Regions from separate parts of the Desulfitobacterium elongatum genome, predicted to be linked through region 3. Evidence: riboswitches for the same ligand, from Rfam matches in the RefSeq annotation. Region 3 holds a riboswitch; each other region holds the start of a gene.
The links. Region 3 has a riboswitch for S-adenosylmethionine ahead of ACZ42W_RS17495 (PLP-dependent transferase). Riboswitches for the same ligand answer to the same signal wherever they lie in the genome.
Positions count from the first base shown of each region.

Region 1: linked by a shared signal. The riboswitch ahead of metA (homoserine O-acetyltransferase MetA) and the one ahead of ACZ42W_RS17495 (PLP-dependent transferase) in region 3 are both predicted to bind S-adenosylmethionine.
Region 2: linked by a shared signal. The riboswitch ahead of metH (methionine synthase) and the one ahead of ACZ42W_RS17495 (PLP-dependent transferase) in region 3 are both predicted to bind S-adenosylmethionine.
Region 4: linked by a shared signal. The riboswitch ahead of ACZ42W_RS20860 (methionine ABC transporter ATP-binding protein) and the one ahead of ACZ42W_RS17495 (PLP-dependent transferase) in region 3 are both predicted to bind S-adenosylmethionine.

Region 1 is NZ_AP038772.1:322,553-328,196, forward strand. It holds gene ACZ42W_RS01480 (exodeoxyribonuclease III) at 1-365, shown strand, start outside; gene ACZ42W_RS01485 (futalosine hydrolase) at 471-1,388, shown strand; gene ACZ42W_RS01490 (1,4-dihydroxy-6-naphthoate synthase) at 1,385-2,227, shown strand; gene ACZ42W_RS01495 (hypothetical protein) at 2,422-2,547, opposite strand; SAM riboswitch class I at 2,940-3,045, shown strand; gene metA (homoserine O-acetyltransferase MetA) at 3,114-4,031, shown strand; gene ACZ42W_RS01505 (HDIG domain-containing metalloprotein) at 4,120-4,710, shown strand; gene ACZ42W_RS01510 (DoxX family protein) at 5,159-5,644, shown strand, end outside.
Region 2 is NZ_AP038772.1:3,888,087-3,893,730, reverse strand. It holds gene ACZ42W_RS18445 (PAS domain S-box protein) at 1-1,817, shown strand, start outside; gene ACZ42W_RS18440 (hypothetical protein) at 1,839-2,015, shown strand; SAM riboswitch class I at 2,103-2,227, shown strand; gene metH (methionine synthase) at 2,344-4,857, shown strand; gene ACZ42W_RS18430 (vitamin B12 dependent-methionine synthase activation domain-containing protein) at 4,861-5,644, shown strand, end outside.
Region 3 is NZ_AP038772.1:3,691,855-3,697,498, forward strand. It holds gene ACZ42W_RS17485 (sigma-54-dependent transcriptional regulator) at 1-246, opposite strand, end outside; gene larE (ATP-dependent sacrificial sulfur transferase LarE) at 747-1,541, opposite strand; SAM riboswitch class I at 1,867-1,963, shown strand; SAM riboswitch class I at 2,098-2,200, shown strand; gene ACZ42W_RS17495 (PLP-dependent transferase) at 2,267-3,433, shown strand; gene ACZ42W_RS17500 (trigger factor) at 3,618-4,670, opposite strand; gene ACZ42W_RS17505 (2Fe-2S iron-sulfur cluster-binding protein) at 4,855-5,463, opposite strand; gene ACZ42W_RS17510 (NADH-ubiquinone oxidoreductase-F iron-sulfur binding region domain-containing protein) at 5,448-5,644, opposite strand, start outside.
Region 4 is NZ_AP038772.1:4,433,334-4,438,977, forward strand. It holds gene ACZ42W_RS20850 (hydroxymethylglutaryl-CoA synthase family protein) at 1-327, opposite strand, end outside; gene ACZ42W_RS20855 (PucR family transcriptional regulator) at 612-2,222, shown strand; SAM riboswitch class I at 2,644-2,748, shown strand; gene ACZ42W_RS20860 (methionine ABC transporter ATP-binding protein) at 2,827-3,840, shown strand; gene ACZ42W_RS20865 (methionine ABC transporter permease) at 3,830-4,504, shown strand; gene ACZ42W_RS20870 (MetQ/NlpA family ABC transporter substrate-binding protein) at 4,525-5,355, shown strand; gene ACZ42W_RS20875 (iron-containing alcohol dehydrogenase family protein) at 5,509-5,644, shown strand, end outside.

The DNA of each region.
Region 1 (5,644 bases), 1.4 Mb from region 3:
TAAAAGGGTTAGATAGCTTAAAATCGGTTATATTTTGTGGGGATTTAAATGTAGCCCATAATGAAATAGATCTAAAAAATCCGAGCTCAAATCGAAAAAACGCTGGTTTTTCGAATGAAGAAAGAAGCAAATTTACTGAAGTGATTAACAATGGGTTTGTAGATACGTTTCGGTACTTTTATCCTGATAAGACTGAAGCCTATACCTGGTGGTCGTATATGTTTAATGCTAGAGCCAATAATGCGGGATGGCGAATCGATTACTTCTGTGTATCAGAAGGGTTGAAGGATCAGTTGAAAAATGCCGTTATATATAGTGAGGTTACAGGCTCTGATCATTGCCCAGTCGGATTAGAGATATTTTAAAAAAATGAGTGCACTTGTTTTTCTCATCAGTATCGATGAAAATCAAGTGATGTCCCGAGGACTCACTTGATTTTTATATCGGACAAAGAGTATGGAGAAAGAATAATGGATAATTCTAAATTAAAACGAAGTGTCTATCCCATGCCAGAATTCATAAGAGACGCTCTGTTAAGAGATAATTTAATTGAAGAATATAAAATGCGACCACCCTATCAACAAAACGACTATATAGGGTGGATAACAAGAGCCAAGAGACCCGAAACCGTGCAAAAAAGACTTAATCAAATGATAGCTGAATTGCAGGATGGGGATAAATATATGGGCATGGACTACAAGGCATCAAAAAAAGGACAAAATACTAGGGTTGCCAATAAAAAACGTATTCTCATCATGACGGCTGTGTCAGGAGAAAGGGAGGCAGTATTACGCGGACTAGATAGACTGCAGATTAATCAAAAGTGTGATGTCTTGCTAGCAGGAGTTGGTCCCGTGGCAGCTGCAGCGAATACAGCGAAGGTATTAGCGACGACTAAATACGAGTTGGTTATAAGTACTGGTATCGGTGGGGGTTTTATTGGCAGGGCTGAGGTCGGTTCCCTTGTGTTAGCCAATGAGATTGTTTCGGCAGATCTCGGAGCAGAGACGCCGGAAGGATTTAGGTCTTTGGATGAATTAGAATTTGGCTCCACCAAAGTTGAAGTAGAGTCTAGCTTAGTCGATCAGGTGACGGAGGCTTTGCGTGCCGCAAAGCTCCCGGTTAGCGTCGGTCCGATAATCACAGTATCTACGGTGACTGGAACAGCGGAGAGTGCTGAAGAAATGTGTAGACGCGTGCCAGGTGCTGCTGCCGAGGGGATGGAGGGGTACGGCGTTGCTCTAGCTGCTCAGATTTTCGGAGTACCTGCCTTGGAAATCCGCGCTATCTCGAACCAGGTCGGGCCAAGGGATCGGAGCGCCTGGAGAATTAAAGAAGCATTCGATGTTTTGGAAAAAGCTTATACAGTATTGGAGGAGTTACTATGAAAATTGCCTTTTCACCTTGTCCTAACGACACGTTCATTTTTCACGCATGGGTCCACGGACTCATTCCTGATGCACCGAAACTTGATGTAACTTACGCAGATATAGATATAACAAATAGTTTGGCAGCCAGCTCAAAAGGCCCGGACGTGGTAAAAATTTCGTACGCTGCACTGCCCTGGGTGTTGTCTGAATATGCTTTGTTACCTTGCGGTGGCGCCTTGGGGAGAGGATGTGGGCCACTGGTACTGACCTCAGACGAAAGCGCTGCTGATAAGGGACCAGCGGGCTTGAAGGGACGACGTGTAGCTGTGCCCAGTGAACGATCCACCGCCTACTTACTGTTTAGGCTATGGGCAGCTCAGCAAGTTCCAGGGGGCATAGGTGAAATTGTTGTTATGCCCTTCGACGAGATTATGCCTGCGGTACGCGATGGGGCAATTGACGCAGGACTAGTCATTCATGAGGCACGCTTTACATACCCTGAGTATGGTCTAAAGCTCTTGGCTGATTTAGGGAGCTGGTGGGAGTCAGATGCCGGTTTACCGATTCCACTGGGAGCGATTATTGCTCGTCGGTCCTTGGATTTGGATGCTATCTCCGGATGGATCAGAGCATCAGTTAAATATGCGTGGGCCCATCCGCAGGAGTCCCGGGAGTACGTGCTACAACACGCCCAAGAGTTGTCCAGTGAAGTGGCAAACGCTCATATCAATCTTTACGTGAATGAGTATTCCGAGGATTTAGGCGAAAAAGGATATGAGGCTATTACTGCACTCTTGAGTCGGGCCATGCAAGAGGGAATCGTACCAAAGTTTGACTTGGCAGCACTGCGTATATAAAGGAGTTATAGCAAAGAAAAAGGCCGGGATATCCGGCCTTTCGTTGTTAGAATCTCCGACGGTGACCAAAGAAGAAAAATGGGAAAAAGAAGGGAAAAAACGGGAAAAAAAACGGAAAGAATCCAAAACGCCTAAAACCAAACATACCTCAATCTCCTTTCTCTTATTCAGATTGATGCCCAAGCATCCTTAATTTAGAAGATTACGCCGAGGGCGATAAGGATCAAAATAGCAATGGCAATAATAGCTGCGCCAACACATTGACCTCCGCCCATAACAATTGGGTTGCAACATCCGCCACCATAACCCATGCCGTACAAATTGATCTCCTCCTCTCACATCAGATTAGAACTCTTTTAGAATGCAATTCCCATCGCAATAAGCAGAAGAATGATTACAACTACGATTGCGATACCTTCTAATTTCTCACCATGACGCATAACTCCATCTAACCCCACTGCCATACTTTCAACCTCCCTTCGTTAGATAGTACATAATATGCCTTGTCTTAGATAGATGTCCCAAGTGCTGTAATAATATGTAGAGATTTATTTGTTTCATAGCGAACAGTTGCCACAAACGAATGATAGGGGAAAGGGTCAAGAGTCCGGTTTTTGCTTTTGTTATAGGACAGATTGACTTAAATGAAAGAATGTAATAATATAGTAGCAATGGCTATTTTCTTTAATATCGATAATTGAATAGAATCAACTTCTTATCAAGAGTGGTGGAGGGGCTGGCCCGATGAAACCCGGCAACCGGTATTTTTAAAATACAACGGTGCCAATTCCTGCAATGGATACATTGATAGATGAGAGAGGAAATGGTGTAAATTAATCCTCTTTCGTATGAATGAGGATTTTTGTTTTGAAAGGGGAGAGTCACTTTGCCTATCAACATACCCGATGGTTTACCAGCTGCTGAAATATTAAATAATGAAGATATTTTTGTCATGAATGAGGGAAGGGCTTCACATCAGGATATTAGACCACTGAGTATCCTGATTCTCAATCTCATGCCCAATAAAATTATCACGGAAACACAAATATTGAGGCTTCTAAGCAATTCACCGTTACAAGTCGATATCACCTTACTTTATCCCGAAACGCATCGTTCCAAGAATACTCCAGAAGAATATCTGGTCAAATTCTATGATACCTTTGAGAACATTAAGGATAAGAAATTTGACGGAATGATTGTCACTGGAGCGCCAATCGAGCAGATGGATTTTGAAGAGGTTGATTTCTGGCCGGAGTTAGTGAAGATCATGGACTGGAGCCAACATCATGTTTATTCGACCCTGTACATCTGCTGGGGAGCACAAGCTGGATTGTACCATCAATTTAGTGTTCCAAAGTATTCACTTCCTGCCAAGATGTTTGGCGTTTTTCCCCATACCATTAACAGAAAGAATGTTAGGCTCTTCAGAGGGTTTGACGATATTTTCTATGTCCCCCATTCCAGGCATACGGAAGTAAGAAGGGAAGATATCGAAAAGGTTGCTGAGCTAGAGATTCTCTCTGAATCCGAGGGGTCTGGCGTCTATATAGTGGGCACAAAAGGTGGTCGGCAAATTTTTGTGACAGGCCATTCAGAATATGATCCCCTGACCTTGAAATCTGAGTACGACCGAGATATAGCAGGAGGTCTTCCTATCAACATCCCTCAAAACTATTATCCGGGGGATGATCCGAAACAACCACCGATCGTTAAGTGGAGGAGTCACTCCAATTTGCTCTTTGCAAACTGGCTCAATTACTATGTCTATCAGGAAACTCCCTATAATCTTAATGAACTTGATTAAATAAAAACACGAAATTGAGGAATGTGATCTTAGCCAGAGCAATCAAATTTCAAAGGATTAAAAATAGATTGAGAAAGAAGGAATTTCAATGCCAGATTATGAACACGATCGGGAAGCCGCATGGCAACTTCTAAGCGAATATGTCAAGAGTGAGACTCTTTTAAGACATGCCATAACAGTGGAAGCTGTCATGCGCCAATTTGCCTCCCTCTATAATGAAGATACTGAAAAATGGGGCATCATTGGACTATTACATGATATCGATTTTGAGATGTACCCTGAACAGCATTGTCACAAAACGAGGGAAATACTCGAGCCAAGGCATTTACCTGAAGAGTATATTCGGGCCATAGAAAGCCATGGTTACAAACTTGTCAACGAAGTGGAACCCATCGAAAATGTTGAAAAGGTGCTTTATACCATTGACGAACTGACAGGTCTTATTTCTGCCACGGCACTTCTTAGACCCAGTAAAAGCCTTTTTGACTTAACTGTAAAATCCGTAAAAAAGAAATGGAAGCAGAAGAGCTTCGCTGAGGGAGTCAGCCGTGAAGTCATAGAAGACGGTGCAGAAAGGCTAAAGATGGACTTGGATTATGTTATCGAGCAAACCATCAAAGGCATGCAGAACGTCGCGGCTGAAATAGGTCTAGAGGGAAACCTAGAAGCGGGGAAGTAAATAATACTGAGGAAAACTATGAGCCAGTAACTCTCTTTTAAGAGTGATACTGGCTTTAAACATTTTGGAAGAGGAATAAGAGAGTAAATATAATATGATTTTGCTAAACGTTAAAATAGTTAACGCTTTTTAAGGTGTTAACATAAATCCCGGCCTTATGTTAACTGGTTTACAACGAGTTAACATTCTAACGTTAACTAGTTTACAAATTTCGATATAATAAGCGCGTATTTATCGGGCTTTCGTGTTGGCATGCTTATTGCAATGAAAAATAATGTTATCGAAATGTTGTCTCAACGTCCTGTTATTAAATAATGAGACAACTAGATGTTAAAATTTTAAAGGAGGGATATTTGAGGGCCCATTATCTTAGTCAAGTGCTCTTATAATTTGTCTTTTAATTTGGGTTTTCTTATTTTCAGTACACTATATTGGGAGGAATTATATTATGACATCTTATTTTGATGCTTTAAAAGCAGAGATGAAGGATTGGAAAACAGCACTATTAGTGATTGTCTTTACAGTAGCAAGAGTGATTTTTGGGTATGCTTGGGTTGAAGCAGGAATAGGCAAAGCTACAACATGGCTTTCTGATGGAAAACTCAATTCGATTGGTTTAATTAAAGGAATGGTTAATAATCTAGCGGCTGCCGGCCATCCTGATCCACTGGGTATCACCCATTGGTATGGTTGGGTTGCTAATATTTTCTTCGTAAATATGATGCCTGCACTTACTGATGTCATGGTTGTTGCTTGTGAAATTGGAATTGGTTTAGTCATGATTCTAGGCTTTAAAGTATTCTGGGGTGGTTTAGTAGCGTTATTCATGAATCTCCAGTTCTTTGCTTCCGGATCCTATAATAATTTCGGTTATGTTTGGACAGACTTAGCAGTAATGAAATTCGCAAAATATGCTGAAATGATTGGCGTAAGC
Region 2 (5,644 bases), 200 kb from region 3:
GCTATGAACCTCATGAGTTTCTTACAATGGGTTTTAAAGATATTACCTATCCTGAAGATCTGTCCGTCGGCATAGAAGATCTAAATAGACTTATTTTAGGTGAAATTTCAAGTTTTCATGTCGAAAAACGATATATACATAAATCAGGTGAAATCAAATGGGGATTGGCTAGCATCTCAGTAGTCCGCGATAAATCAGGGAATCCACTTTACCAGATTGCCCAAATCCAAGATATTAGTGGACGAAAGTTAGCGGAACAGAATCTGAGTCGCCGTATTGAATTCGAGAGACTAGTCACCATGATATCGACACGATTTATTAATCTTGCCGTGGATAAGATCGACCACGAAATCACGCAAGCTATCGAGGTTATTGGTCAATTCTTAGGAATTGATCGAATTTTTATTAACCAGTTCTATCAAGGGGGGACAAAGTACAAGAAAGTTGTGGAGTGGAATCCGCCGGGGGTTGAACCCTTTCCAGGCTTGGAACTAAGTGTCGAGGCCTTGCCTAGGTGGTATAGCAAATTAAGTGAAAAAGGTAGTTTCTATTCTGAAGAGGTCGATAAACTACAACCCGCTGAAGCCCATGAGATGAAGAAAGTATTTAAGCATCTGGACGCTCAGATGCTCATTAATATACCCATCACCCAGTCAGATCAAATCGTTGGTTTTATTGGAGTTTCTAATCGCAGGCTTAACAAAAGCTTTTCTGAGGAGGATCTGCGACTTCTGAAAGTGGTCGGGGAAGTCATTTTTAGTGCTCTAGAACGTAAAAAATCGGAGTACGCTCGTCAATCGTCTGAGGAGCTATTTGTCAAAGCATTTAAGGCGAGCCCTACTCTTATGTTGATCTTATCACTGGAAGAGATGCTTGTTCTTGATGTTAATGACGCCTTCACAGAGACCTTAGGGTATGAACGAAGTGAAATTTTAGATACGCGATTATTAGATTTTACATCTTTAATAGACGAAGCGGATCAAGAAAAGATTCAAAAGTGCTTGAGAGAAAATGGCGTAGTTCTTAATTGGGATATAAGAATGACCACAAAATCTGGAAAAGAGAGGATTGGACTTCTTTCTGCAGAAGCGGTTCAAATAGAAACACAGACCTGTTTTCTCATGGTCGTCCAAGATATAACTGAGAAGAAACATATAGAGCGGGAGATGGCACGACTCGAAAGGCTTAATTTAATTGGCGAAATGGCAGCGGGAATAGGACATGAGATACGAAACCCTATGACGACAGTTCGAGGGTATCTGCAGGTTTTTTCAGCCAAAGCGGAGAATTTTATGTATAGAGAAACCTTCCAACTCATGATAGAGGAGCTGGATCGGGCGAATCAAATCATTTCTGAATTCTTGTCACTTAGCCGAGATCGCATCGTAGATTTCAAGGTAGTTAATATTAACACGATTATCAATGTTCTTTACCCACTCATTTATGCACACGCAAATATGGAAGATAAACGTGTAAATATCAGGCTAGGAAATATCCCGGATTCTTACGTAGATGAGAAAGAACTTCGCCAGCTTATTTTGAATCTTACTCGTAATGGCTTAGAAGCCATGTCGGCCGATGGAGTCCTTACGATTTCTACCTATTTAAAGCATGGAAGAGTTGTTCTGATGGTCGAAGACCAAGGGTGTGGTATCCCTAGTGAGATTAGAGAGAAAATTGGAACTCCGTTTTTTACAACAAAGGATAATGGGACGGGTTTGGGCCTGGCCATTTGTTATAGTATTGCTGCAAGGCATAAAGCAACCCTTGATATTCGTTCAAGCCCGAAAGGGACAAAGGTAAGTGTGCAATTTTAAAGGGAAATTAGAAGGGAGACCATGTCGGTCTCTTTTTATGTCGTTGTATCAAGTTTACAAGGTAAGCAACTTATCCCCTTTGATTTCATAGTTGATTTTTCACCGATTCGGGAATGTCACATTGGGAACACTGGATTTCCTTGTGATAACTCTGAGTGGAATCAAGGAGCAGGAGGGTGTGCCCAGTCGGAGAAGTGATATAGTACAGAATTGTACTATTGACAGACTGTTTTGGAACTGTTATTATGAGTTTAACTTTTTATTCGAGATACTAACTCAATAAAACTCTTATCCGGAGTGGTGGAGGGACTGGCCCGATGAAACCCGGCAACCAGCATAAATTCTTTTAAATTGAGAGAATTTAAGTATGGTGCTAATTCCTGCAGAAGGTTACTTCTGGCAGATAAGAGGATTACAAACGATTTTGTGAGCCTCTTCTGTTGTGGAAGAGGCTTTTGCAATTCTACATATTATCTACAGTGCTTAGCTGCACTTTGCAAGTTTGTATATGGAGAGGAAGAATGAGATGAAATCTTTATTTGAAAAGGAACTAGAAAAGAGAATACTCATTCTCGATGGAGCGATGGGAACCATGCTTCAGAGAGCGAACCTAACCGCGAAGGATTTCGGGGGAGATGAATACGAAGGCTGTAATGAAATCTTGAATCTTAACCGCCCTGAGCTCATCCGCTCAATCCATGAAGAGTACCTCGAAGCGGGCGCGGATATTATCGAGACAAATACGTTCGGGGCAACGACCGTGGTTCTCGCGGATTATGCCTTGGAAGAAAAAGATAGTGAACTTAATCGAGTTGCTGCAAAACTAGCTAGAGAAGTAGCTGATTCCTATTCGACGTCGGAAAAGCCACGCTTTGTCGCTGGTTCTATGGGTCCAACGACGAAGAGCCTATCCTTGACCGCTGGAGTAACGTTTGATGGTTTAAGTGAGGCCTATTGCCGTCAGGCGAAAGCCTTGATTGAGGGTGGAGTGGATGTCCTCATTGTCGAGACGGCCCAGGATACACTTAATGTAAAAGCGGCCGGAGTTGGAATTCAAAAGGCTTTTTCTGACTTGGGTCATAAAATTCCGATTATGATTTCGGGAACGATCGAACCTATGGGGACGACTCTTGCAGGACAAAATATTGAAGCCTTCTATATTTCTATTGAACATCTGGATCCGATTACTGTGGGTCTTAATTGCGCAACTGGAGCAGAATTTATGCGTGACCACATCCGTTCGCTTTCTCAATTAGCAAGCTGTGGGGTAAGCTGCTATCCTAACGCCGGGTTGCCGGATGAAGATGGGCATTATCATGAAGAACCGGAAGGGCTTGCTCGGAAAATGGCTGGCTTCGCGGAGCGCGGCTGGCTCAATGTGGCTGGAGGTTGCTGTGGAACGACCCCCGAACATGTCCGGGCCATGGCTGCGGTGCTTAAGGATTATGCTCCTCGTCCACTTTCACAGCGGACGGTGAGTGCTGTATCTGGGCTTGAACCCGTCTATGTCGAAGAGGAGAATCGTCCGCTTATCGTGGGTGAACGGACAAACGTCATTGGTTCGAAGAAGTTTCGAGATCTGATTGCGGAAGGTCGCTATGATGAAGCTTCTGAGATTGCTCGAGCACAAGCCAAGAAAGGAGCCCAAGTCATCGATGTTTGTTTGGCGAACCCGGATCGAGACGAATACACAGATATGTGCGAGTTTTTACCCTATGTTGTAAAAAAGGTTAAGGCTCCTCTCATGATTGACTCAACAGACCCGAAGGTCATGGAACTAGGACTTAAATTCTCACAAGGAAAAACGCTGATTAACTCCATTAACCTGGAGGATGGGTTAACGCGATTCGAGGAAGTTATTCCTCTTCTGAAAAGATACGGGGCTGCTATCGTTGTCGGGACGATTGATGAAAAAGGGATGGCCCTAACCCGAGAAAGAAAGCTAGAGATTGCCAAAAGGGTTTATGGATTGATGACCGAATATGGTGCCTCAACACAAGATATCATTTTTGACACACTTACCTTCCCTGTTGCGACAGGAGACGAAACCTACCTGGGTTCGGCTAAAGAGACGATTGAAGGAATTCGGCTCATTAAGCAGGAGTTCCCTGAGTGCAAAACTATTCTAGGAGTTAGCAATGTTTCCTTTGGCTTACCAGCAGCCGGGAGGGAAGTCTTGAATGCCGTCTTTTTGTATCATGCGACAAAGGCAGGCTTGGATTATGCCCTCGTGAATGCGGAGAAGCTTCAGCGGTATGCGTCCATCCCTGAAACCGAACGACAACTTTCCGAAGAACTTTTATTTAATACGAATGATGAAAGTGTTGCACGTTTTGCTGAGTTCTATCGGAATAAAAATAGTGTGACGTCTAAGGATCCGGGTAAGATTCTATCTGTAGAAGAACGTTTAGCTCAATATATCGTCGAAGGGTCGAAGGACGGCTTAATCTCTGATTTAGAAGAAGGACTTAAACTATATTCTGCACTTGAGCTCATAAATGGGCCTTTAATGGCCGGAATGGATGAGGTCGGAAAGCTTTTTAACGGAAATCAGCTTATCGTTGCAGAAGTCTTGCAGAGTGCCGAAGTCATGAGAGCTGCAGTAGACTATTTAGAACCTCATCTTGGAAAGAACGAGGGAGCATTGAAGGGGAAGATCCTGTTGGCTACCGTTAAAGGGGATGTCCATGATATCGGGAAAAATCTACTTGAAATTATTCTCTCCAATAACGGATATGAGATTATTAACTTGGGAATTAAAGTTTCTCCTGAACAAATCATCGAGGCTTGTAAGAGGGAAAAGCCGGATGCAATCGGTCTATCGGGTCTATTAGTGAAATCTGCCCAGCAAATGGCTGTGACAGCACAGGATCTCCGTACGGCGGGGATACACATCCCCCTTCTTGTAGGAGGCGCCGCCTTATCCGCTCGTTTTACCGAAAATAGGATTGCTCCTGAATATGAAGGTCTAGTGCTCTATGCTAGAGATGCAATGCATGGACTAGAATTGGTAAATCGGCATTTGGGTAAGAAGGTATGAGAAATGAAGAGTAGAAATCAATGGAACTATACACCGATGATTCCACCTAATTGTGAGCGTCATGTCTTCAAGAATTACCCGTTAAGCTATATTCAGCCCTATCTTAACCTTAAATTACTCTTAGGCAAGCACTTAGGTCTAAAGGGAAATGTGGAAGAGCGCTTGAAAGAGGGAGATAATCAAGCACTAGAAGTCTATCGGATTGTGGAGCAAACCCTAGAGGAAGCCAAGGGAAAGGGCTGGATTAAGCCTCAGGGGATCTATCAGTTTTTCCCTGCACAGGCTGAGGGCGATGATGTATTAGTTTATGATCCCAAGGAATCCTTGACAGTTATCGAGAGATTTAGCTTTCCACGACAAGTTAAAGAACCTTATCTATGTCTCAGCGACTTTCTACGTCCAGTAGAGAGTGGAGAGATGGATTATATAGGAGTGTTCGCAGTGACGGCAGGACTAGGAGTTAGAGAGAAGGCAGCTGAGCTTAAGGAGAAGGGAGATTATCTGAGATCTTATGTCCTCCAAGCTTTAGCCTTAGAGAGTGCTGAGGGATTCGCTGAAAGACTTCATCACCTGATGCGGGATGCCTGGGGAATCCCAGACTCTTTAGATATGAGGATGAAGGAACGCTTGGCTGCTCGATACCAGGGAATGCGTTTTTCGTTAGGTTACCCAGCCTGCCCCAATATCGAAGATCAAAAGAAAATCTTCAGACTTATTCATCCGGAAGAGATCGGAATTGAACTCACTGAAGGATATATGATGGATCCGGAGGCGTCTGTGACGGCAC
Region 3 (5,644 bases):
ATGGGCGGTCATCATAATAACCTGTAGCTCTGGAACTATGGTTTTGACTTCTCTTAAAACTTCAATTCCATCCATCTTCGGCATTTTTAAATCGAGCAAAATCAAATCAGGACGATCTTCTTGGATAGAATTAAGTGCCTCCTGCCCATTTTCAGCAGTTATTACCTCATAACCTACTTCCGAAAGCGCCTTGTCCAAGGCCCATCTCATATTCGCTTCATCATCAGCTATAAGAATTCTCTTCATATATCTCCACGTACCTTTCATATCAAGTGATTCTTAGCTTCAGATGGAGTTTGCCTAAGAGGAATACTTACTCCATCTGAAGCTAAGAATCACTTATCCAGGATTTAGCGCCACTTATCTCCCTCTTAAGAAGCGGGAGTCTTAGTGGCGATTAGTCATCGGACAAATGTACGAAATGAGGCAAGATTGTAGGTTTTCCTACAGTTATTCTTACATAAGAACCTGCAACCTACACTTAATAACTCTATAATCCTGTTAAATTCACAGCAAATCTCTGAATAAGTCAATAATATCCTTTTGGTATGTTTCTTGCAATTAAATATAGTGTCAATTCGCCGTCAATTTCTAGTAGGGTAAACTTGGAAGGGAAGTGTCAGTATGAAAGATAGTGAGACAAAAAAAGAAAGGTTTACTCCAAAACTGATGAGTAAAACCTTTCTTTATCTTATAGCTGGCACGGTGACTATTGGGCTAATAATCATCACTTATCTGTTATTAAATTAAAGGCTTTGGTTTAAGCTACCACTCCGAAAACCTTCTAGATCAAGCGTAACGTAAGTGAATCCAAGCTCTTTGAGCTTCCCTACAAGGGCCTCAGAATCGGCTTCTATGAGCTTAGAAAAATCTGCTTTGGGAACTTCCAAACGTGCTATGTCCTGATGATGTCTAACTCTCAAATTTCTGAACCCTAGCTCATTTAAGTATGTCTCTGCCTTTTCGACACGCTGTAGTTTTTCGATTGTTATTTCCTCGCCATAAGGGAAACGTGAGGAGAGGCAGGGACTTGAGGGTTTGTCCCATGTTGAGAGCCCCATTTCCTTTGAAAGCAGACGAATTTCATCTTTACTTAAGCCCGCTTCCTGTAACGGACTTCGGACACCCAATGCTCTAGCAGCCTGCATTCCCGGTCGATAATCTTTTAAATCATCCGCATTACTTCCATCGACTACCCATTGAATCTCCTTTTCTCGAGCGATACTTAGAAGCTTTGAAAACAATTCGTTTTTGCAATGAAAACAGCGATTTTTGGGATTAGAAACAAACTCCGCCTTCGCTAATTCCTCAGTCTTTATGACTTGATGTTTAGCCCCGATGACCTTAACCTGATTCATAGCGGTAGTGTAGTCTGATGTAGGCATAGTTTCAGATGAGCCAATAATAGCGAGGCATCTTTCACCTAAGACTTCATGTGCAACCTTTAAAAGAAAGGTGCTGTCAACTCCGCCAGAAAAAGCTACGATGACCGATTCCATTTCACGTATGATTTGTTTTAAATGATTCAGTTTAGATTCCATACTTAACCCCTCCGAATGTATCGAAATGTCCTCCGACTATTCCAATCTTAATACTTGGATTATAGATTATTTACTGAATCCTTTCAAGGCATCTGCACTTGTGGATCTTCTGTAATTGTATATGATTATCTGATCTCTATAAACCACAACTTGGAAATTAATCCTCCTATATAATCCTATCAAGAAAAACAAAGATATTCAATTATATTTATCTCAAACAACCGTATATGCCCGATTATATCTGTTGCAAATACTTACTCATTAGATTATCATATACGATAAGATTTTGATATCTGGTTGATTCCAACAATTAAATATCTGACAACTCTTATCAAGAGTGGCGGAGGGACTGGCCCGATGAAGCCCGGCAACCTGCATTATGCGAGGTGCTAATTCCAGAGAACCTTGTTCGAAGATAAGAGGACGTGAAGTAAAACCACGACCTCTTTTTGAGGTCGTTTTCATTTTCTTGGGAAGTTTCACTAAGGTTAAATTAATCAGAAGCGAGTTTTTCCTCGCATTTCTCAACACGAAAAAATATTGAACTGAATATCTGCTCTTATCCAGAGTGGCGGAGGGACTGGCCCGATGATGCTCGGCAACCAGCGATTAAAGCATGGTGCTAATTCCTGTAGGATGACAATCCTAACAGATGAGAGAAAACAAACCTCTTTTCTGTCTGAAGAGAGGTTTGTTTTTATATCTTCAAGCTTATCAAGGAGGAAATAGAATTGAACATTTTAACTGAACTTGCACAAATCGGAAATCGTATAGACCCCAAGGGGGCGATCAGCTTTCCAATCTACAATTCATCAACCTTTGCTCATCCAGGTTTAGGTGAAAGTACTGGGTTTGACTATTCCCGTACCGCCAACCCAACACGTCAAGTGCTTGAAGATGCCATTGCTCGCTTAGAAGAAGGAACAAAAGGTTATGCTTTTTCCTCGGGCATGGGAGCCATAACCACCATTCTAAGCTTATTTTCCCAAGGGGATCATCTCATCGTCACAGAGGATCTTTATGGCGGAACCTATCGCATCCTGAACGAAGTATTCAACCGCTTCGGACTACAGGTGAGCTTTGTCGATACCAGCAACCTTGAAGAGATTGAAAGGCAAATTCTCCCGAACACAAAAGCCATTTTTTCTGAAACTCCGACGAACCCCTTAATGAAGATTGCAGATCTTTATGGAATTGCTTCCCTGGCCCATTCACACGGACTCTTGAATATTGTGGACAACACGTTTCTTACCCCGTTTTTTCAAAAACCACTTAACTTAGGCGCAGATATTGTAATCCACAGTGGCACGAAGTATTTGGGAGGACATAATGACATCATTGCTGGCCTTGTGGTCGTAAAAGGCGAGGAATTAACCACACGCTTTGCGAGATTGCAAAATTCTCTAGGAGCTATACTGGGTCCCCAAGATTCTTGGTTAATGATCAGAGGCCTAAAAACTTTAGCACTGCGCATGAAGGCTCAAGAGGAAAACGCCAAGCAAATTGCCCAATGGTTAGTTAATCATCCCTCTGTAACAGACGTATACTACCCCGGTCTCGAGACCCACCCTGGATACTGTACTCAGTTGGCGCAAGCCTCCGGGTTTGGCGCCATGCTTTCTTTTCGAGTGACAGATGCCACCTTAATTCCGCAGGTTCTGAAATCCCTCCAGATTATTTCCTATGCCGAAAGTCTTGGCGGTGTTGAATCCTTAATCACTTACCCGTCCACCCAAACTCATGCAGATATTCCACAGGAAGTCCGCGAGCGACTTGGGGTGGATGACCGCCTCCTGCGCTTATCGGTTGGAATTGAGGGGGTTGAAGATTTAATTATCGACTTAGAGCAATCTTTAAAACGAGAGAATTATAATGAAACAACAAGGTTTTAATACCCGATTATTACACGATGCGGCAGACCGTGATCCCTTCATAGGTGCTGTAAGTACCCCCATCTATCAAGTGATCCATGATTTTGAAGCTTTATTGTAATCGATAAAATCAATGGACAGCCAGAATCCGGCTGTCCTTACTACTTGTGAGGTAAACTTTAGTTTGCCTATTAAGTTATAAGATTTATTTCAAATACTCGGGAAGTTCGTTCATAATATTCGTGGGTTTATTTTCGTAAAGGATAGCTTTGGTAACAATATAGTCGGCAACCTTTTCTAGTCGTATGGAATGCTTAATCTGATCTAAGGCCCCAGGTATCCCCTCAATACTCTTGCGGCGTGTTTCATAATCAGCAGTGAGTCCCATGAAAGAACCCTGTTGTTTGGAGATGGCTTCTTTAATGTCTTCTTCGGTGACTTCGGGTGAAATCTTTTCGGCGATGGCATTGAGAAGCAGGTTCTTTTTAACCGTTGTTTCAGCCTGGGGGCGGACTTCTTTTCTGAGATCGTCCATTGTGCGGCCAGAAGATTTCATGTAGTTTTCCATGACTTGCGGTCCCATCTGCATGCGGATCTGATTAATCTCGATCATGATCTGCTGCTCTATGATCTCTTCTTGAAGGGTAAAGGGATTTGCTTCTAGGAGTTGTTTCATCACGGCTTCTTTTTTGTGGATATGCGTTTTTTCTTGGGCCATCGCCTTGAAAGAGCTACGAATCTCTTCTGTTAGCGCTTCGATGGAATTAAAGGGGAGCTTTTCGAGCAGTTTTGCGTCATCGTTTTCAGCACCATGCTGCTTGCGCAGGCCGGCCAACTGCTGTGCCATGTCGTCTTCAGTGACAATAACCGGTGTATAAGTGGCCTCCAACCCTTCAAACTGTTTCAGCTCGAATTCGGGTTCAAGGCCAACACGGACTTCGACGATGCAGGGCTGCCCCAGTGCCATAGTCTTTGGCATGACCTTTGGGAACGTGATGGGATGAAGCCCCAATTCCTTAATTGCGCTCATATAATAGGAAGGCATAAGACTTTCTAACGCCTTGCCTGCTATTTTCTCCAGCTCAGGATATTGTCCCAACCGCACCTCGTTACTCAGGAACGCGGGCGCTGATTTTTTATCTTTTGCCGCCGTGGCTTTATGGTACTCTTCCATTAATGCTTTTTCAAAGGTCTTTGCATCGATGTTGATCTCAAAGATCGCCTCGTCTTTGCTGGCTTTGAGCAGTGTGGCAGACATAGTTCTCCTCCTTGTTTCTTAGTATCCCTGAAATATGGGATATACCATAGGGCTAACCCAAATGCAGTCTTCAGGCTTTACATGAATTATATAATAGATATAAGGGGAAAAAAACCTTTATTACTATTTGTACTGGAGCGAATCGTAAAACTTACTTTATTATTAGATTTTTTATTGCTTGGCTTTATCTATATAAGTGGGATGTAAACACTTGCCGGGCATCATGGCTAATAAATCCTGTCGGGCAAATATGGCAGCAAGCCTTGCAGCGGTTGCAGCTATCAGTTTGGCTACCTTCAACCAGTCCGACCCGAAGGTTTTTCCCTTTACCCAAAAACACCAACTGGTTCTTGCCAATTTTCCTGCATATTCTAACGCAAAGCCCGCACAGAATACACCCCACATTGATTTCCTTTTGAGAACCCGAATTATTGCTTTCCTCTGATTGACTAATCAATGAAAACAATAATTCTCCAGCTTCTTGCTTTAAAAAAGGTCCTCTTTTCAGTAAAAGCTGAGCTGCCCGAGCCTGCAACTTTGATATACGCGTACTCCTGGTCCGGATCCGTAATCCTTCTTCAGCTAGCATCAGACAAGCATGTTGCACCTTCCAGGCATCGCCCTCGTGTACTTCCAATATACAAAGACCGCAGCTCCCATAAGATTCCAGTCTTAAGTTATAACACATAGAAGGCAAAATTATGTTTCTTTCTTTTAAAGCATGTAGCAAGGGGATATTACGTCGCACATGCACATTTTGCTCATCTACGACTATTTCTACGAATTCTTCCACATGAATTCCTCCGAAGTGATCTTTATGCAATCAAAGGGGCAGGTCTCATAGCATGCCCAGCACTTGGTGCAGAGCTGTCGATCTACTACATACCGTTCCTGGCCCGATCTTATTTTTACTGCACCGCTGGGGCAAACCAGATAACAAGCCTTGCAATCTCTACAAGAGGTTAAATTAATCT
Region 4 (5,644 bases), 740 kb from region 3:
TGTTCCCGATCGCATGGAGTTTGCGAAGTCCGTCGTAAACACATCGTGGCTTAAATCACATACGGTGGCGATCAAGCTCGCATGGGACTTTTCTGCATACGGTGCGGTAGTTGACGCAAAATACAAGGCACCGATATCATTTCTGTCAACAAAACGAAAACAGTCTATCGCCGCCTCCACAGCCATGGTTACGCTGTCTTCGTCGGAATTGGCCATGCTTCTCTCACCCTTAAGACCGCGCGCACCCCATGCTCTTGCTATCATATTCCGATCCATCGAGTAATACGGAATATATGCTCCAATTGATGTAATACCAACATTCGTCATCGTAAACCAACCTCCTTTGAATCTTTTTTTGTGTATTGATTACATTTCTATTTTGATGACTTGATTAAATTTTATCGAAATCTTACAGTGGTGTCTTCCTTGAAAGCTTCTAAGTAAAGCATGATTCTTTCCTAGTTTTCTACGAATATTCAGAATTGACGTATATCGTTCTCCTATGCTAGTCTAAGTTAATATAGGAAAACTTTAATAAGGGAAACTTCAGCGACTTCCGCTGCACACAATGCTTTTTAAACAAAGATAAAAAGAAGCATGGGAGGCAAAAAATGAGTATCCATGTTTCAGATCTCTGCAATCTAGAAATATTTAAGAATGAAATCCATTTAATCGCCGGCGCAGACGGACTGGGACGTGAACTTCAATATATAACCGTATTGGAAGTTCCTGACTTTGCAGACAAAAACCTGGGTAACGGTCTGTTGGTTTTGACAACCTTTTACACTTATCGGGATAACCTTGAGCTTATTCCAGAGGTTGTTACTAAACTTGCAAAAAAGAACATCAGCGGAATTATCCTGAAAATTAACCGCTTTATCGACAAGGTTCCGAAAAGCATCATAAAGATTGCAGAAGAATATAAACTGCCCTTATTTGTAATCAGTGATAAGGATTTGCCTTTTAGAGATATTATTTCTGCCGTCACTTCAGAGATCATTAATTACCAATTCAATATAATTAAAGGGATCAATGAACAACATGAACAACTTTATCGCGCTGTTTTATGCGGCGAAAAGCTTGACTATTTCATCAAGATCATTGGAAAACATTTAGAAGGCAACTGTGCTTGTCTATCTGCCTGTTGGGAAATACTGGCGCAGTATCCCGAAACGAATACCGAACCTTTAGAAGATATAAAAGCCTTAATTCTGGGAGAAGAAATAATCAATAAAAAGAAGTTGGTTCGTAACGGCTTAGCTTATATATCAATTAAAAATTATTTTGTATTTCCATGCCTAGCTCATAACAACATCATAGGTTATTTCCTCTTGCAAAAAGACGCACAAATCAACGAACGCGAATTGTTGTTTATCCAACAGATGGTTTCATTTATATCCATCAAGTTGCTCGAAAAGCAGCTTGTCTTAGAAACTGAACAGCGCATGACCACCGCTATCATTGATGAGCTTCTGTTCCATCATTCTGATGAAGATATTGTTCGTGATCGACTACAACTTCTAGGGGTTATTCCAAACACAAACTACTATGTTCTGGTTTTGACCTCTAAGTCGAAAATAAAGCAGGAAAGCCCGTATATTTTCCGTTCAAGGCTGCAATCAATCTCTCGTTATATACAAGCTCTTTTCCCAAAAAGCTTGGTTCATTCAGTTGCAGATGGATATATGGCTTTTGTTTCTTTTCCAAGCACATCGTGTCATATGAGGGAAGACACCATGAGAAGTGTATTGGATAATTTGTCTGAACTCTCCGAAATAAAAAACCATATGTATATTGGGTGTAGTATGATTGAAACCGATTTAACCGGAATCCCTCATTGTTACGAGGCGGCAAAGCAAGCGATTCGGTTTGGAAAAGCATTTTTTCCTGATCAATCCATTCACGTTTATAGAGATTACCTCGAAATACGTATGGCTTCCCACATGCTCAATACCGATGAGCATACATTCTTAAAGCGAAATGTAATTCTTCCTCTAGAAAATTATGATAAAAAGTATCAAACAGAGCTTTTTCTTACCTTGGAAAAGTGTCTTACCATTGGTACATTGGAAAAAGCTGCTGCTGATCTGCATATTCATCCCAGCACATTACGTTATCGTCTTCAAAAGATAGCAGACTTGACAAATATTGATTACTTTACAACGCAGGGGAAATACATATTAAACACCGCATATATCCTCGCTAAACTTGGGTCATATTAGAACAAAAACCGGAGCTTCCATAATTGGAACCTCCGGTTTTTGTAGAGAAACTTTAGTTTTGAGATCAGCCAGACTCCCGACATCCGCTCTGAAGAAGACGCCTGAGTCCATCTATATCCAGCTCATCAAACCGTTTGAATCACCTCTGCCTGCGGCGTACCCGTCTTCGCATTACGGACATTATGAGCTAATTTGACAAAAAAGTTTTGCATCTTTAGACGGGCCACAACATGAAACGATGTCCCGTCCCCTTATTACGTGTTCCCCTTCCTCTCTGCAAGGTATCACTTGGAAGATATCTATTTTAAAGAAATCTATTGACATTACTTCTGTTATGTAATAGTATAAATCCAATCAATAGCTAAGTGTAAATAGTCGTATAGGAATACTTAGTATTATTTTACAACTAAATATAGAGTTATCCTTATTCAGAGTGACCGAGGGACTGGCCCTATGACGTCCGGCAACCCCCTATTTGGGAAGGTGCTAAATCCTGCAGAATGACTAACATTCTGAAAGATAAGTCGAAACAGAGATATTTTCGATGTCCCTTTCAGTTTGAAAGGGACATTTTTTAAACTACTGATAAAAAGGAGGGAATGATATGATTGAAATTCGTAATCTCTCAAAGGTTTATGATACAAAGAATGGAACAGTAAAGGGAGTCGATAATGTGTCCTTGACTGTTCAAGAAGGTGAAGTTTTTGGAATCGTTGGTTACTCAGGCGCTGGAAAAAGTTCATTGATTCGCTGTATTAACCTGTTAGAAAGGCCAACCTCAGGGAGCATTTTCGTTAACGGGAAGGATCTTACTTCCTTAAACAGTGAAGACCTACGCCGTGCACGCTTAAAAATAGGGATGATTTTTCAGCATTTCTATTTGATCAGTCAAAAAACGGTGTTTGAGAACGTAGCATTTTCCCTTAAAGCTGCTAAAGTACCGACAGTGAAAATTAAAGAGAGAGTTGAAGAACTCCTCGAAATGGTCGGTCTAGCCGACAAAAGAGATGTCTATCCTTCACAGCTGAGCGGAGGACAAAAACAAAGGGTAGGTATCGCTCGTGCCCTTGCTAATAATCCCACTGTACTTTTATGTGATGAAGCCACTTCAGCCCTAGACCCGACGACGACAAAATCAATCCTAAATTTATTAAAAAAGATTAATACAGAGCTTAATATAACGATTGTTTTGATCACTCATGAAATGAACGTTGTGAAGGAAATTTGCGACCGAATGGCAATCATGCAAGACGGAAAAGTTATCGAAGAAGGCTCTGTCTATGATATATTTGCAAACCCGAAAGCCGAACTCACCAAAGAATTCATAGCGAGTGTTGTTTCCTTCGAAATCCCAGAGGTTATCTTAGAGAGCTGCAAAGGACCAATTATCAAGGTGACCTTCAAGGGAGAGGTCGCTGGAGAGGGTGTCATTTCCGATACGCTCCAGAAATTTAACGTTCACGGTAATTTCCTCCATGGTTCCATTGAATATATTCAAGAATTGCCGCTTGGCATCTTTATTATGGAACTAAACGGGCAAAAGGAAGAAATCGCAAAGGCCCTACAGTATATCGAAAGCAGGGCAGTACAAGTGGAGGTGTTACAAAATGGGCTTTGAATTTAATCATTTTGTAGAACTTATCCCTGAAATCAATTCAGCGTTTATTCAAACCATCTATATGATTTCCATCTCCTTGGTTGTCGCGATTTTAATTGGCTTGCCCATCGGAATCTTCTTATATATCACTGACAAAGGCTTGTTCTTGGAAAATCGGGTGCTTCAAAATGTTTTAGGATTTGTCGTTAATTTGGTACGATCGATTCCGTTCATCATTTTACTTGTCGCACTCATTCCCTTGACAGACTTTCTAGTGGGTACGACCATCGGCCCTACTGCAGCAAGTGTTTCCCTTTCTGTTGCTGCAATTCCATTTTTTGCACGTATCGTGGAAACGGCTTTACGTGAGATTGATAAAGGAGTCATTGAGGCTGCGATAGCCGCTGGTGCAACTCCCTGGATGATCATCAAGGAAGTGCTGCTCCTCGAAGCTAGATCCGGAATTATTTCTGGTGTTACCTTAACACTCATTAGTTTGATTGGTTTTTCGGCCATGGCCGGTACAGTTGGCGGTGGCGGAATAGGTGATTTGGCCATTCGCTTCGGCTATTATCGCTATGACAACACTATCATGATTTCAACCGTTTTGATTTTAGTTATTTTAGTTCAGCTTATCCAATTTGCTGGTGATTTTATTGCCAAAGTTGTAGATAAAAGAAAATAAGAAGAAAGAGGGAAGATAAGATGAGAAAATGGTTAACCGTATTGACTTTACTTTTAGTGGTAGGAGTTTTAACCGCTTGCGGCAGTAGCAAAAGTGGTGGACAAACGGCAAGCACAACATCCAAAGAAATCAAATTTGGTGCTACTGCTGGTCCTTACAGTGACATGGTGACAAAAGCCATTAAACCTGGTTTAGAAAAATTGGGCTATACCGTAAAAGTTGTTGAGTTCAGCGATTACATCCAACCCAATAAAGCATTGAATAATGGCGATATTCAAGCCAATCTATTCCAGCACACAATTTACATGGAAAACTTTGAAAAAGAGAATAAGATGGATTTAACGGCCTTGATCTCCGTTCCAACAGCACCCATGGGCATTTATTCAAAGACCTATAAATCACTCGATGAAGTTAAAACGGGAGCAACTGTTAGTATTCCTAATGACCCTACCAATGCTGCCCGTGCTTTTAATACTCTACAAGATAAAGGGATAATTAAAGTAAATAAAGATGCGAATCCACTAAAGGTTTCAGAGAAAGATATCGTTGAAAATCCAAAGAAATTAGTATTCAAACCGCTTGAATCCGGTCAACTTCCTCGTTCTGTGGACAGCGTAGATCTAGCAGCCGTACCTGGAAACTTTGCACTTGCTGCTAAAATGAACTTGCTTGATGCCTTAGCCCTTGAAAATATGCTTGATCCTTATCGTAATATTGTCGCTGTAACAGCTAGCAATGAAGGTTCACAAATTGCTAAAGATATAAAAGCCGTTATCGAATCTCCAGAATTTGTGAAAGTCATTGATACAGAATTTAAAGGTTTCGGAAAACCAAGCTGGATGAAAAAATAAGACTTAATAAAGACTAATTTGGGCAGTCTTCCCTAACCTGTTGTTTAGATTGGGGAATACTGCCCGTTTTCTAAGATATAGAGAACTTTCTTCAGGTGGAGTTTTGATTCCATCCTTATCGGGAAAATCTTAGCTAAGGAATGAGTGATAACTATGGAAAGCTTTTCAGTACATGGAGCACCAAGTGAATACATTTTAAATGAAGGTATTTTAGAACACCTAGAATCTAAGCTATTGGATCGAGGATTTGAAAAAGTCCTCGTGGTTCATGGGGAAAAGTCCTGGCAGG